4 regions of the Streptomyces sp. SX-6 genome follow, and region 3 is predicted to be linked to each of the others. Evidence: riboswitches for the same ligand, from Rfam matches in the RefSeq annotation. Region 3 holds a riboswitch; each other region holds the start of a gene.

Region 1 (3,283 bases), on a different contig from region 3:
GAGGATCTCGCGAGCTACGACGACGTCGATGGACGGCACGAGGGTCTCCTTCTGTGGGTCTGGAGTTCTGCAGCACGAGCCTAACGGGCCCCGGAGGTTCCGCCCGCCGCCGGACCGTCGCCCTCACCGAAAAATGGCACAAACGCCGAGATCACGGGAGGAATGGGCGCACGGAGTGTTCGCTGAGCGGTGAAGCGGGCATGCGGCGGGAACGACGGAGCCCCGCTCAGATGCGGCTCGGGGTGGTCGCATCTGAGCGGGGCGGATCCTGCTCAGGTGAGGGGGCAGGACCTCTTCCGGGTCACCGGGTCATCACCGGGTCACTGGGTCAGCTGAGGTGCAGCTTCTGGCCCGGGAAGATGAGGTTGGCGTCCTCGACGATGTCCTTGTTGCGGTCGGCGAGCTTCTGCCAGCCGCCCTTGACGTTCTTGGCGTCGGCGATCGAACCGAGGGTGTCGCCCTCCTTGACCTCGTACTCGCCGTCGCCCGTCTTGACGGTCTTCGGGGCGGCGTGCTTCGGCGCCGCCTGGCGCGGAGCCGGGGTCTCGTCGTCGCTGTCGTCCGACTTCGGCGCGGCGTGCTTCGGCGCCGACTGGCGCTCGCTGCGGTCGGCGTGGGCGGAGGTGCTGCGCTCGGAGGTGCCCGAGGACTTCGAACCGGAGGTGTCGACGTCGGCGGAGGGACCACCGCGGGACAGGCCGCCCTCACCGGCGCAGCCCCAGGCACCGGGACCCTGCGCGGCGAGGAGCTTCTCGGCGACGGCGATCTGCTGGGACTTGGTGGCCTGGTCGGCGCGCGGCGCGTACTGCGTACCGCCCATGGCCTGCCAGGAGGACTGCGAGAACTGCAGGCCGCCGTAGTAGCCGTTGCCGGTGTTGATGGACCAGTTGCCGCCGGACTCGCACTGGGCGACCTTGTCCCAGGTGTTCACGGAAGCGGCGTGGGCAGACGTGGCGACCATCAGCGGAGCCGCGACGGCGGCACCGGTGACTCCGGCCAGGGTGACGATGCGGACGGCCTTGCTCGGACGACGATGCTTGCCCTTGGACATAAGTCGGTTTCCTCACCGGCGCCTACGAGGTGAGCTGTCGGGTTCGGACGTGAGTTGCCCGGCCGGGCGGCTTGCGCGTGCCCGGCTTCACCCCTAGCCGCTCCGGTGCGTCCGGCCTGTGACCGGCGTCCCGTTGCGGCGACTTACCTTGGTTCCCCCGCTCCTGCCTACGGCGCTTGCGCGACGATTCCGCGGCCGCCGGCAGGATTCGGCGTGACGACCGTGGTGCTCGCGGTGGCGAGCGGTGATGACGGTAAGCACAGGCGGCCGACGGGATCAAACCCTCCTTTTCGGCCACCTCTCGATTCCACACCTTGTCAGATAAGGCCGTTTCCGCAGGTGGGAGACGGTTCGTGGCATTCCGGTCGAGACTGCCCTGGCCAATGTCAACGAGACCCTTGTCTCACTTTCCCCCTGAACGGACATTCGACCCGAACTGCCCTACTGCTTCTTCAGTTCGAGCTGTTGACCAGGCTGGATGAGGTCCGGATCGGATCCGACGACCTTTTGGTTGTCGTGGTAGAGCCCATGCCAGCCGCCCGCTACCGAGTGCTCCTGTGCGATGGCTGACAGGTTGTCACCAGGGCGCACGGTGTAGTCGCCGGTCTGCGGTGCGCCCGTACGCGCCTCCTCGCCGCCGCGCGAGGCGCGCTCCGCGTCCGAACGCGGCGTCTGGGCGCGGTGCTTGCCCGTCCCCGCGCCCGCGTCCGCCCCGGTGTCCGCTCCGGTGTCCGCTCCGGCGTCCGGGGTCGTGGGGGTGCTGCTGCCGTTGTCCGTACGGTCGTTCGCGCCGCTGTCGCCGGGCGTGTGCGCCGGAGACCGGTCCGCCGAGGAGCTGCTGGAGGGCGACGGAGTCGCCGGATCGTCCGTCGGAGGCTTGCGGTGCTTGCCGGTGGATTCGGCACTCTCCTGGGCGGAGGGCGCGGAGGGCTTCGACGAGGGCGTGCCGTCCTGCTTGCCGCGCGCGTCCCGCGCGTCCTGCGCGTCCTGCTTGCCTTGCTCGCCCTGCTTGTCCTGCTCGCCCCGCTTGTCGTGTGCCGGCTTGCCGGGCTTCGATGCGTCGGAGTGCGAGTCGTCCGAGGACCGGGAGTCGTGACCCTGGTCCTGTTCCTGCGCGGGGGCCTGGACGGTGCCCGGGTCCACCTCGGGCTCCGGGCCCTTCAGGTCCAGGCCCGCGCCGGGTGCGCAGCCCGACCACGTGCCCGGGCCCTGGGTGTCCAGGATCCGCTGGGCGATGGCGATCTGCTGGGCGCGGCTGGCCTGGTCGGGGCGCGGCGCATAGTCCGTACCGCCGTTGGCCTCCCACATCTCGCGGGTCATCTGCAGGCCGCCGTAGTGCCCGTTGCCGTTGTCGGCGCTCCACAGGCCGCCGCTCTCGCACTGCGCGACGCGGTCCCACGTCGGGGCGTCGGCGGCGTTGGCGCCGGTGGCGGCGAGCAGCGGCATGGCAATGCCCGCGCCCGTCACTCCCGCGGCGACCACGGCCGCGGGTATCTGGCGGGGACGGCGATGTCGACCATTACCGGAGAGCATGCGATGACCTCTCGTGTGACGGCTGATGTTGACCGCCGAACATAGCGACGCCCTCCGGGAGTCACAAGGCGATGTCACGGCGGCCGTATGACAGTCAAGCGGACTTGACGTACAGTCATGCATTTTCCGGGGTGAACTCCACCGGCAGCGTGCGCAGTCCCCGCATGATGAGCCCGCCACGCCAGCGAAGGTCGTCCGGTTCGGCACCAAGCCGCAGGTCAGGGAGGCGGCGCAGCAGCGTCGCGAGCGCGGCCTTGCCCTCGAGCCGGGCGAGGGGCGCACCGAGGCAGTAGTGGATGCCGTGCCCGTATCCGAGGTGCTGATTGTCACGTCGGGCGAGGTCGAGCGTGTCGGGGTCGGCGAACCGTGCCGGGTCGCGGTCGGCGGCGGCGAGGACGACGAGCACGGGGTCGCCCTCGGCGATGCGTTGGCCCCCGATCGTCAGGTCCTGGGTCGCGAACCGCCACGTCGCCAGCTCCACCGGACCGTCGTAGCGCAGCAGTTCCTCCACGCCGGTGTCGAGCAGGCTCTCGTCGCCCTCGGCGAGGGCGCGTTGCAGGCGCTCTCGCTGCCCGGGGTTGCGCAGCAGGGCGTACGTGCCGTTGCCGATGAGGTTCACGGTCGTCTCGAAGCCGGCGAACAGCAGGATGAAGGCCATCGCCGCGGCCTCGTTCTCGGTGAGGTGCTCACCGTGGTCGC
Region 2 (3,283 bases), on a different contig from region 3:
CCGCGTCGACGGCCTCGAGCGCGCTCTCGCGCAGGCCCGGCCGGGCCAGGTCGGCGGGGTGCAGGGCGATGCGGAACGGCGTGCCGCGTACGGACCACCGGCGTGCCGCCGCCCGCATCAGCCGGGCACCGGCCCGCTCCCCGCGTCCGCCGGGCCGGTGGGACAGCGCCGGCATGCGGTGCGGGATCCCGGTGCGCAGGTCGCGCACCGCCAGGTGGCTGGTCGTGTACTCCAGCCCCAGCGCGCGCAGGGCGGCCACCGTGTCCCGGGAGGCGAGCCACCCCGGCGGTGTGAAGCCGCGCGGGGTGATGCCCACGGACGCGAGCGCGGCCAGGCCGCGCTCGAGGCGGGCCTGTGCCTCCTTGCGGTCGAGGGCGCAGAACTCGGCGCAGCCGCGCGCCAGTACGGCGTTCAGCCAGCGGCGCGGCAACGGACCGCCGGGCACGCCCTCGTGCGCGTACCCGTGCAGCGCGAGCTCGTGCCCGTGCCGTTGCGCGGTCCGTGCCCAGTCGACCAGCACCGGGTCGTCGGGCAGGCACGGGCCGCGCCAGGGGCCGGGCACGAGGAGCAGGGTCGCGGGGACGTCACGGGCGTCCAGGTCGCTCACCCAGAGCCTGCTCTGCTCCAGGCTCCACGGGGCGACATCGTGAACGGACACCACGAACCTGCCGCTGTCGCCGCGTTGCGAAGTCCTCACCGGAAGAGTTTCACACGGTGAGGGCGTCTCTCACTGGCGTACGGTCCAGTGGTCGTCCGCACCGGCCTGGAGGCATTTCAACTGCGGGCACAGGAACGCGCTGCCGTCAGGGTTGTTGTCGGTCCACGGGGAGTCCGACGGGCTCGCAGACTTCCCCCGTGGGCCTCGGTGCAGTAGTAACCGAGGCCGGTGGCCGGGTCGTTGCTCGCTTGAAGTTCTCTCCCGATAAATCCGGGAGATTCTCCCCTGGGTCGCTCCGGGGAGTTTGACAGGTCATGCCTGTCCGACGACGACCCTCCCGGCCGCCGGAGCAAGTACGGGACTCGCTCGAGTTGTTGGGGACTTGGTTATCGTCCCCGGCGATGTGCCGAGCGTACCAGAGGAGTTACGGAGCGACACGACGGCGCTCGCATCGCCCCGTCAAGAATGGCCTTCCTGAGGGTCTTGGCGGGGCTGCCCGGTGAACTGCACCAGTCCCAGGCTCAGATCTCGTCACCGCTGTTCCAGTACGCGGTGACGATCTCCATGCACGAGCCCTGTGCCTTCGTCGTGGGGGAGTAGGTGAAGTTCTGCGCGTCACTGACCCGGTAGGCGGGGTCGACGCTGTGGGTGGCCATGATGCCGTCGTGCGTGCCGGGCCGGGGGAAGACTCCCCACCAGTTGTGCGTGACGTCGGCGGCGGCTCCGGTGCGGTCCGCCGCGGCCCGGCGGCCGTCGGCGAAGGCGCGCACCGCCCGTTCGCGGCCGGGGGAGTGGCCAGGTGTCCGGGCTCCGGTCACGACGCCGCGGTGCGGGGCGTCGGGGTCGGGGGCGCTTGTGCCGTTGGCGGGATGCGCGGTGGCCGGGACGATGCCCGGCGCGCCGAGTGCGATGAGCGCTATTGCCACCAAAAGGGCGCGGTGTCTTGCCACGTGACTCCTCCTGGACCGGACGGTCGTACGGCTGGGGGGTGGGAGTGCAGCGTTCCGGTCGCAATGTCCATGACAGTCACGCCTGCGTCAAGAGCCGCAGCGTTCCCAGGTCATGGCTGCTTTCGCCCGACGGGCCGTGATTTCACGGGAGTTGACTGCATCCGCTCCCGCCTCCGGAGTGCCATACGGTGCGACAAATTCCGTTCGCCCGCGACGTGAAGAACCTCACAGACAGCCACTTCGGCTCTGTTTTTTGCCGGTTGATGGTGCAGGATCTTTCTCCGAACAACAGCACCCGTCACCGAGGCGGGTCGATCCGGGCGGACGCCGAGTCCTGCCGCCGCTCCGGATACGGAACTGATTCGCGGATCGGCAGGAGCGGGAGACCCAAGCAAGGCGAACCACGATGGTGGTGGTTCTAGGGGTGAAGCCACGGAAGTGGCCGGGCAACTTCGCCAGTTCGAACCCGACAGGTCATCTTTCGCAGGCGGATGACGAAGGGCTTTTGGCATGTCTTCCTTGCCTCGAATACCCGCGCTCATCTCTCGGGCCGGAACCGCATCGGCCCTTACCGCCGCCACCGTCGCGGCATCCGTTCTCCTGCCGGGCATGGCCGCCAGCGCCGACGCGGCGACCCCCGGGGCCAAGGCCGTGAAGGTCGCGGCCTCGAAGAAGGGCTCCCTCTACCAGTGGGGTGCCACCGGCCCGAACCGCTTCGACTGCTCGGGCCTGACGCAATACTCGTTCAAGAAGGCCGGCAAGAAGCTGCCGCGCGTGGCCGAGGACCAGTACAACGCCACCCGCCACATCTCCCGCGGCTCGCGCAGCACCGGCGACCTCGTGTTCTTCCACTCCGGCAGCTACGTCTACCACGTGGGCATCTACGCCGGCGGCGGCAAGATCTGGCACGCCCCGGGCACGGGCAAGAAGGTCCGGCTCGAGAAGATCTGGACCAACAGCGTCTGGTACGGCCGGGTCCGCTGACCCATTGACCCGTGTATGGCCCCGCCGCCTCGGCGGCGGGGCCATGCGTCAGACAGCGTCCAGGTAGACCCAGTTCCCGTCCTCCCGCACAAAGCGGCTGAGTTCGTGCTGGGAGTCCGCGTGGCCGTGCGCGCGGTAATGGGCGCGGAATTCGACCGTGCCCTCGGTGTGGAACGCCGTGCCGTTCCCGGTGGCGAGGATATCGAGTCCGGTCCACCGCATACCGGGGTCGAATTCCAGGCCCGGCGGCCGCGTGGAGGAATGCCAGGTGCGGAGCAGATACGCGGCGTCGTGGACGACGAAGGCGCTGTAACGCGAGCGCATCAGACGCTCGGCGGTGGCCGCCGTCTTGCGGCCGCTGTGGAGGCTGCCGCAGCATTCCCCGTAACTGGCGTCGAGCCCGCACGGGCACGGCGCATCGGACGTGATGGCGTGGTTCTTGGACACCGGACAATTGTGCCGTTGTTCCGGGCCGTCCCGCTCCACTAGCGTTGGCGTATGCGCAGCAGCCTGACCGCCGAGCTGCTCTACCGGCAGACCGGAACACTCAGCGCCCAGAATCCCGCGTTCTCCCCGGACGGCCGCTCGCTCCTCTTCACGGAGTTCAAGAGCGGCTACAACACGGGGGACGCCGCCCTGCGCGTCCTGCCGCTCGACGGCACCGGGCCGCCGGGCACCCTGCTCGACGTGC
Region 3 (3,283 bases):
CGAAGGTGATGGCGTTGTAGAGGAACGCCTGGCCGATGAAGAGGGCGAGCCCGAGGACCGCCCGCCGCCGGTAGTCGGTGAAGACCGTGCGGGCGATGTCGCGGAAGCCGGTGCTCTTGCGCTGCCGGATGGTGATCCGGCCCTGGGCGGGGGGCAGGGCGGTGCCCTTCTCCGCCTCGATGCGCTCCTCGATCCGGTCGACCAGTTCCTCCGCCTCCTCGGCCCGGCCGTGGATGAACAGCCAGCGCGGGCTCTCGGGCACCTGGCGGCGTACGAGCAGGATGACGAGCCCCAGGACGACGCCGAGCCCGAACGTCACGCGCCAGCCCACGTTCCGCGGCAGGACGGCGGTGTCGAGCAGGAGTATCGACAGCAGCGAGCCCGCGACGGCGCCGATCCAGAAGCTGCCGTTGATGATCAGGTCGACACGGCCCCGGTAGCGGGCGGGGATCAGCTCGTCGACCGCGGAGTTGATGGCCGCGTACTCACCGCCGATGCCGAAGCCGGTGATGAAGCGGAAGGTGAAGAACCACCACGTGGAATAGGAGAGGGCGGTCAGCGCGGTCGCGCTCAGATAGACGGCGAGCGTGACCATGAACAGCTTCTTGCGGCCGAACCGGTCGGTCAGCCTGCCGAAGAAGAGCGCGCCGACGCAGGCGCCCGCGACGTACAGTGCCGCCGCCAGGCCCGTGACCTGGGCGCCGGTGATGGGCAGGCCGCTGCCGTGCTCGGAGAGACGGCCCGCGATGTTCCCGACGACCGTGACCTCGAGGCCGTCCAGGATCCACACCGTGCCGAGCCCGACCACCACGGTCCAATGCCAACGGGACCACGGCAGCCGATCCAGGCGCGCGGGCACAGAAGTGCTGATGGTCGCGGTCGTCACATGATCTGAGTTCCCGATCGCAGCCGGAACATTCGCGGCAAATTTCCGGAATGGAGGTGTGGCGGAAGGCCCACGGCGCACGGTCCCGGCCGTGAGCCCCCGCTTCGGCCACTCCCTGGGGACGCAGCCCTCAGGGGCGCAGGCCGCGGGCCCGCAGCCACGGGAGCGGGTCGACCGGGTGGCCGCCGCCCGGCCGGACCTCGAGGTGCAGGTGCGGGCCGGTGACATTGCCGGTCGCCCCGACGCGGCCGATGACGGTGCCCGCGGAGACCTTGCCGTGGGTGACGACCATGGACGACAGGTGGCAGAACCACAGCTCGGTGCCGTCGTCGAGGCGCAGCACGATGCGGTAGCCGTATGCCCCCGCCCACCCGGCGTGGATCACCTTGCCGCCGTGCACGGCCCGGACCGGGGTACCGGTCGGGGCGGCGAAGTCCGTACCGGTGTGGTGGTGCGCCCAGTGGTGACCGGACTGTCCGAAGCCGGCGGTGAGGGTGTACGAGGCGACAGGGAGGACGTACGTGCCGTGGTGCGCAGGTTTGTGCGGGTGCGCGGGCTTGTGGTGCGTGGCCGTCGCCGCGTCGCGGGCCGCCTGCTCCGCGTCCCGGGCGGCGTCCTTGGCGCCCTGGGCCGCTTGCTTCGCGGCCCGTTCGGCCTTCTCCGCCGCGACCTTCGCGGCGGCGGCCATCCGCTGGGCGTCCGCCACCGCGCGCTCCCGCGCGCCCGGACCGTCGGCCTCGTCGACGGCCCGCTGGAAGTCGGCCTGCTGGAAGTCGGTCTGCTGGAGGATGCGGCTCAGCAGCGCCTCGCCCGCGCCGTCGGTGTCCTGCGCAGTGGCGGTTTCGGCGGCGGTTTCAGGGGCGGTTTCGGTGGTGGGGTCCGGCGTGGATATCGCCGCCGACGGACGCTCCTGCGCGTTCGCCACGCCGCCGCTCGCCCCGACCGCCGCGATCATGCCGACGCCGAGCGCCGCACCGCTGCGGGCCATCGAGCCGCCGCGCTGTTTGGGGACGCGGTGCCGGCCGCGCGCGGGGTCGGCACCATCCTCGGCCCACGAGTCGTGCGGACCTTCCGAACTGTCGTCACCGACAGGCACGTTGGACGCCACGGGGAGCGCACTCCTTCCTTCCATCTCGCCTACCGGGTTAGCTGACGGGTTCGGAGCTGGAAGGTCTCCTACGGGCCGGGGTACGGCCCGATACACCCCAGGGGTTGGTGGTTCCCCGGTTCCCTTGTGTGTCCGTTGATGCCCACGGGATTCGGCGACGGCGCGCGGTGCCGCCCCTTATGGCGGTTGACGAACCGCACTGCGTTATCGAACGTTAATAGACATGGAGGGTGGAATCCAAGCCGAAAGCGTGAATTGGCCGTTCGCTTGGGAAGAGCTTGGAACCCTTCCGTTTGACTGGGCGTCAGACATCTTTCTGATCACGTGATGCCCCTCGCCGCGGCGGATCGCGAGCAGGGCCATGTCGTCCGCCGACTGCCCGCCCGTGTGCCGGGCGACATCCGCCGTGAGGTGGTCGAGGAGGGCGTCCGGACTCCTGAACTGCCGCCCGCGCAGCCGCTCCTGGGGGTCGTAGAAGACGCCCTCGGCATCGCGGGCCTCGGTGACCCCGTCGGTGTAGAGGAGCAGCGTCGTGCCCGGCGGGAAGGCCCACTCCTGGGTCTCGTCGGGCCAGGTGCCCAGCCCCGCGGTGCCGAGCGGCAGCGCGGGCGAGCGCGGTCGTGCCTCGCCGATCGTGCCGTCCGGGCGGAGCAGCAGCGGGGGCGGGTGGCCGCGGTTGAGCAGGCGCAGCAGGCCTGCGCCGGGCGGCACTTCGGCCAGGACGGCGGTGGTGAAGCGCTCGTCCTGGTCGGTGGCGGCACTCTGTGCGCCCTCCCGCTGCAACGCGTGCTCCAGGCGTGCCGCGAGCGCCTCCAGCGTGCGCTCCTGCTCGGCCGCCTCCCGGAACGCGCCGATCAGGACCGCGACGACCCCCACGGCGCCGAGTCCCTTGCCGCGGACGTCGCCGACGACGACCCGTACGCCGTGCGGGGTGTCCTGCACGGCGTACAGATCGCCGCCGATGCGGGCGTCCGCCTGGGCCGCGACGTAGCGCGCGGCCACGCGCAGGCCGCCGATCCGGGCGGGCGGGGCGGGCAGGACGGCGCGCTGGGCGACTTCCGCGATGCGGCGCGCGGAGGCGAGTTCCCTGCCGCTGCGGCGTACGACGTGGTTGATGCCGAGGGCGAGGACGGAGACGGTCGTGACGGTGGCGACCTCGGTCGCGTCCTCGCCGAAGCCGACGAACCGGTACCGGTAGACCGCCAGGACCACGGAGACGGTGATGGCCACCGCAGCGGTCCAAGCGGTGGCCCGGCGGGAGAGCAGGGACGCGGCGATGAGGGACGCGG
Region 4 (3,283 bases), on a different contig from region 3:
CGAGCACCCCGTGCACCTCCCAGGTCTCCACGGGACGCGCGGGCGGCTCGGCCGCGTACACCCAGGCGATCTTGCGCCGCAGCTGGGTGAGGAGCGTGGCGAGGCTGGGGCTGCCGCAGGCCTGGGCGAGGGTCTCGTCGAACCAGTCGCCGAGCGGGCACAGCTCGCTGGTCCGCCCGCCACGGGCACGCTCGCGGCCGAGCCGCACCAGCCCCCGCAGCACCTTCAGGTGCGCCTCCGTGCGCCGCTGTGCGGCCCGGGCGGCGCCCAGCGGCTCCAGCAGGGCGCGGACGTCGAGCAGGTCGGCCGCCTCCTGCCGGGTGGGTTCCGCGACGCAGGCACCGGCGTTCCGGCGGGTGACGACGAAGCCTTCGGAGGCGAGGGTGCGCAGCGCCTCGCGCACGGGCACCCGGGAGACGCCGTAGCGGCGGGCCAGCAGCTCCTCGATGAGCCGGCTGCCGGGCGGGAAGGTCCCGGAGACGATGTCGTCACGGATCGCCGTGCACACGGCATGTGCGGAAACGCCCCGGCCTTCTTGTGCCGCTCCGTCGGCGCCCTTCACGTGCAGCCCCGCATGGACGACCTCCGGGCTCAGAGTCAGGATCGGTCGACTCTATTGCAATCACATGCGATTTCCGATGGCACAGATGTGCGCAGGGATGCTTTTCGGCCATGCCCGCACACGACACGGCCCCGGTCACATGTGACCGGGGCCGTGCGAAGTGCCGTACGGGGCCTAGAGGTCGACGCCGTGCGCGCGCAGGTAGGCGACGGGGTCGATGTCGGAGCCGTACGTCGGCGCCGTACGGGCCTCGAAGTGCAGGTGCGGACCGGTGACATTGCCGGTGGCGCCGGAGAGGCCGATCTGCTGACCGGGCGTCACCGTCTGGCCCACGGTGACGTCGATGGACGACAGGTGGCCGTACTGGGTGTAGGTGCCGTCGTTCATCTTGATGACGATGTTGTTGCCGTACGCGCCGCCCCAGCCGGCCTCGACGACGGTGCCCGCGCCCACCGCGTGCACGGATGTGCCCGACTCGGCGTGGAAGTCGACACCGGTGTGGCTGCCGGAGGACCACAGGTTGCTGCTCGCCTTGTAGCCGGTGGAGACGTACGAGCCGTCGATCGGCAGCACGAACATGTTGAGGCGCTTGCGCTCCTCGTCGCGGGCGGCCTTCTCCTTGGCGGCGCGCTCGGCCTCCGCCTTCCGCTTGGCCTCGTCCGCGTGCTTCTTGATCGTGGCGGCCTCGCGCTTGGCGTCCGCCTCGGCCTGGTGGCGGGCGTTGGCCTGCTCCACGGCGCTGCGCTGGGTGTCGGCCTGGGCACCGACGTTGTCGGCCATGTCGTCGGACATGACGATGGCCTGGGTGAGGCCCGTGTCCTGGGGGTGCGGGGTGTTGTCGGAGGCCGCGAACGCCGGGGCGGCGACACCGGCGACGACGCCCGTGGCGGTGAGGGTGGCTATGCCCGCTATGTTGGCGCCTGCGCGCACGGCACGGCTCGGACGACGGTGTTTCCCGGTAGGACGGGTGAACGCCATGGGTGCGGCTAGTCCTTTCCTTCCCTCTCGCCTACCGGGTTAGCTGACGGGTTCGGAGCAGGAAGGTCTCCTACGGATCCCTCGCGAGAGGGGCCCGATTCACCCCAGGGAACAAGTGGTTCCCCGGCTCCCCTGGCTCGCGCCGTACGGGGACTCGGCGATGGCTGCCCGGGGACCGCGGGTGCGAATCCCATCCGACGGACTGCCGCCACGAAGCTAATCGGCGTCAGTTTCGAACGGCAAATGGAACTACGGGTTTAGTGACACACGCCACAGAAGTGAGGCGCAACCACTCCGCCGAATCGGACATAAGGGAGGCACGTGGGCCCCTGCGGCCCCACGTGCCTCCCTTGTACGGCGTGCGCTTGAGCTCCCGTCAGGCGGAGAGCACCGTCACCTCGCCGATGCCGAGCGCCTTGACGGGCTCGGCGATCTCGGACGCGTCACCGACGAGCACCGTCACCAGCCGGTCCGCCGGGAAGGCGCTGACGACGGCCGCCGTCGCCTCCACCGTGCCGGTCTCCGCGAGGCGTTCGTACAGCCCCGCCTGGAAGTCGTCCGGGAGCTGCTGCTCGACCTGGTCGGCGAGCGTGCCCGCGACGGCCGACGCCGTCTCGTACTTGAGCGGGGCGACGCCGACGAGGTTCTGCACGGCGACGTCGCGCTCGGCGTCCGTCAGCCCCTCGGCCGCGACGGTGCGCAGCACCGTCCACAAGTCCGCGAGGGCCGGGCCGGTGTTCGGGGTGTCCACCGAACCGCTGATGGCGAGCATCGCGGCACCCGTCGAGTCCGCGGCGGAGCGCAGTACTTGAGCGAAGGCGCGGACGCCGTACGTGTAGCCCTTCTCCTCGCGCAGCACCTTGTCCAGCCGGGAGGTGAGAGTGCCGCCGAGGCAGTACGTGCCGAGCACCTGGGCGGGCCAGACGCGCTCGTGCCGGTCGGGGCCGATGCGGCCGATGAGCAACTGGGTCTGCACCGCGCCGGGACGGTCGACGACCAGGACGCGGCCGGTGTCGTCCGCGGTGACGGGCCGCATCCGCCGCGGCTCGGCGGGGGAACCCGTCCAGGCGCCGAGCGAGTCGGCGATGGCCTGGTCGAGGTCGACACCGGTGAAGTCGCCGACGACGACCACCGTCGCGGTGGCGGGCCGTACGTGCGCCTCGTAGAACGCCCGCACGGAGGCGGCGTCGATGCGCCCGACGGTCTCCTCGCCGCCCTGGCGCGGGCGGGACATCCGCGCGTCGGACGGGAAGAGCTCCGCGGACAGCGCCATGGCCGCGCGGCGGGCGGGGTTGGCCAGCTCGTGCGGGATCTCGTCCAGGCGGTTGCGGACGAGCCGCTCGATCTCGTTGTCCGGGAAGGCCGGGGCGCGCAGGGCGTCGGCCAGCAGGCCGAGGGCCTTGGGCAGCCGGGAGGCCGGGACCTCCAGGGAGACCCGGACGCCCGGGTGGTCGGCGTGCGCGTCGAGGGTGGCACCGCAGCGCTCCAGCTCGGCGGTGAAGTCCTCGGCGCTGAGCTTGTCCGTGCCCTCGGAGAAGGCCCGGGCCATGATCGTGGCCACGCCGTCGAGCCCTGCGGGCTCGGCGTCCAGGGGCGCGTCGAGCGAGACCTCGACCGCGACCACCTGCTGGCCGGGGCGGTGACTGCGCAGCACGGTGAGGCCGTTGGGCAGCTGGGAGCGCTCGGGGGCCGGGAAGTCCCAGGGGGTCGCCGTGCCCGGCCGCGGCTGGGGGTGGAACTGCA

The links. Region 3 has a riboswitch for cyclic di-AMP ahead of ACV530_RS13505 (M23 family metallopeptidase). Riboswitches for the same ligand answer to the same signal wherever they lie in the genome.
Region 1: another riboswitch for cyclic di-AMP. It lies ahead of ACV530_RS15145 (transglycosylase family protein); the one in region 3 lies ahead of ACV530_RS13505 (M23 family metallopeptidase).
Region 2: another riboswitch for cyclic di-AMP. It lies ahead of ACV530_RS17920 (C40 family peptidase); the one in region 3 lies ahead of ACV530_RS13505 (M23 family metallopeptidase).
Region 4: another riboswitch for cyclic di-AMP. It lies ahead of ACV530_RS21295 (M23 family metallopeptidase); the one in region 3 lies ahead of ACV530_RS13505 (M23 family metallopeptidase).

What each region holds. Positions count from the first base shown of each region.
Region 1 is NZ_JBTHHU010000010.1:128,783-132,065, reverse strand. It holds gene eno (phosphopyruvate hydratase) at 1-39, opposite strand, end outside; gene ACV530_RS15145 (transglycosylase family protein) at 329-1,051, opposite strand; cyclic di-AMP (ydaO/yuaA leader) riboswitch at 1,056-1,236, opposite strand; gene ACV530_RS15140 (transglycosylase family protein) at 1,493-2,533, opposite strand; gene ACV530_RS15135 (cytochrome P450 family protein) at 2,700-3,283, opposite strand, start outside.
Region 2 is NZ_JBTHHU010000013.1:34,153-37,435, forward strand. It holds gene ACV530_RS17910 (DUF2334 domain-containing protein) at 1-697, opposite strand, end outside; gene ACV530_RS17915 (hypothetical protein) at 1,180-1,608, opposite strand; cyclic di-AMP (ydaO/yuaA leader) riboswitch at 1,962-2,113, shown strand; gene ACV530_RS17920 (C40 family peptidase) at 2,119-2,592, shown strand; gene ACV530_RS17925 (YchJ family protein) at 2,641-3,039, opposite strand; gene ACV530_RS17930 (TolB family protein) at 3,091-3,283, shown strand, end outside.
Region 3 is NZ_JBTHHU010000009.1:36,342-39,624, forward strand. It holds gene ACV530_RS13500 (MFS transporter) at 1-904, opposite strand, end outside; gene ACV530_RS13505 (M23 family metallopeptidase) at 1,017-1,994, opposite strand; cyclic di-AMP (ydaO/yuaA leader) riboswitch at 2,006-2,161, opposite strand; gene ACV530_RS13510 (PP2C family protein-serine/threonine phosphatase) at 2,199-3,283, opposite strand, start outside.
Region 4 is NZ_JBTHHU010000017.1:82,323-85,605, forward strand. It holds gene ACV530_RS21290 (GntR family transcriptional regulator) at 1-508, opposite strand, end outside; gene ACV530_RS21295 (M23 family metallopeptidase) at 737-1,540, opposite strand; cyclic di-AMP (ydaO/yuaA leader) riboswitch at 1,554-1,710, opposite strand; gene ACV530_RS21300 (M16 family metallopeptidase) at 1,917-3,283, opposite strand, start outside.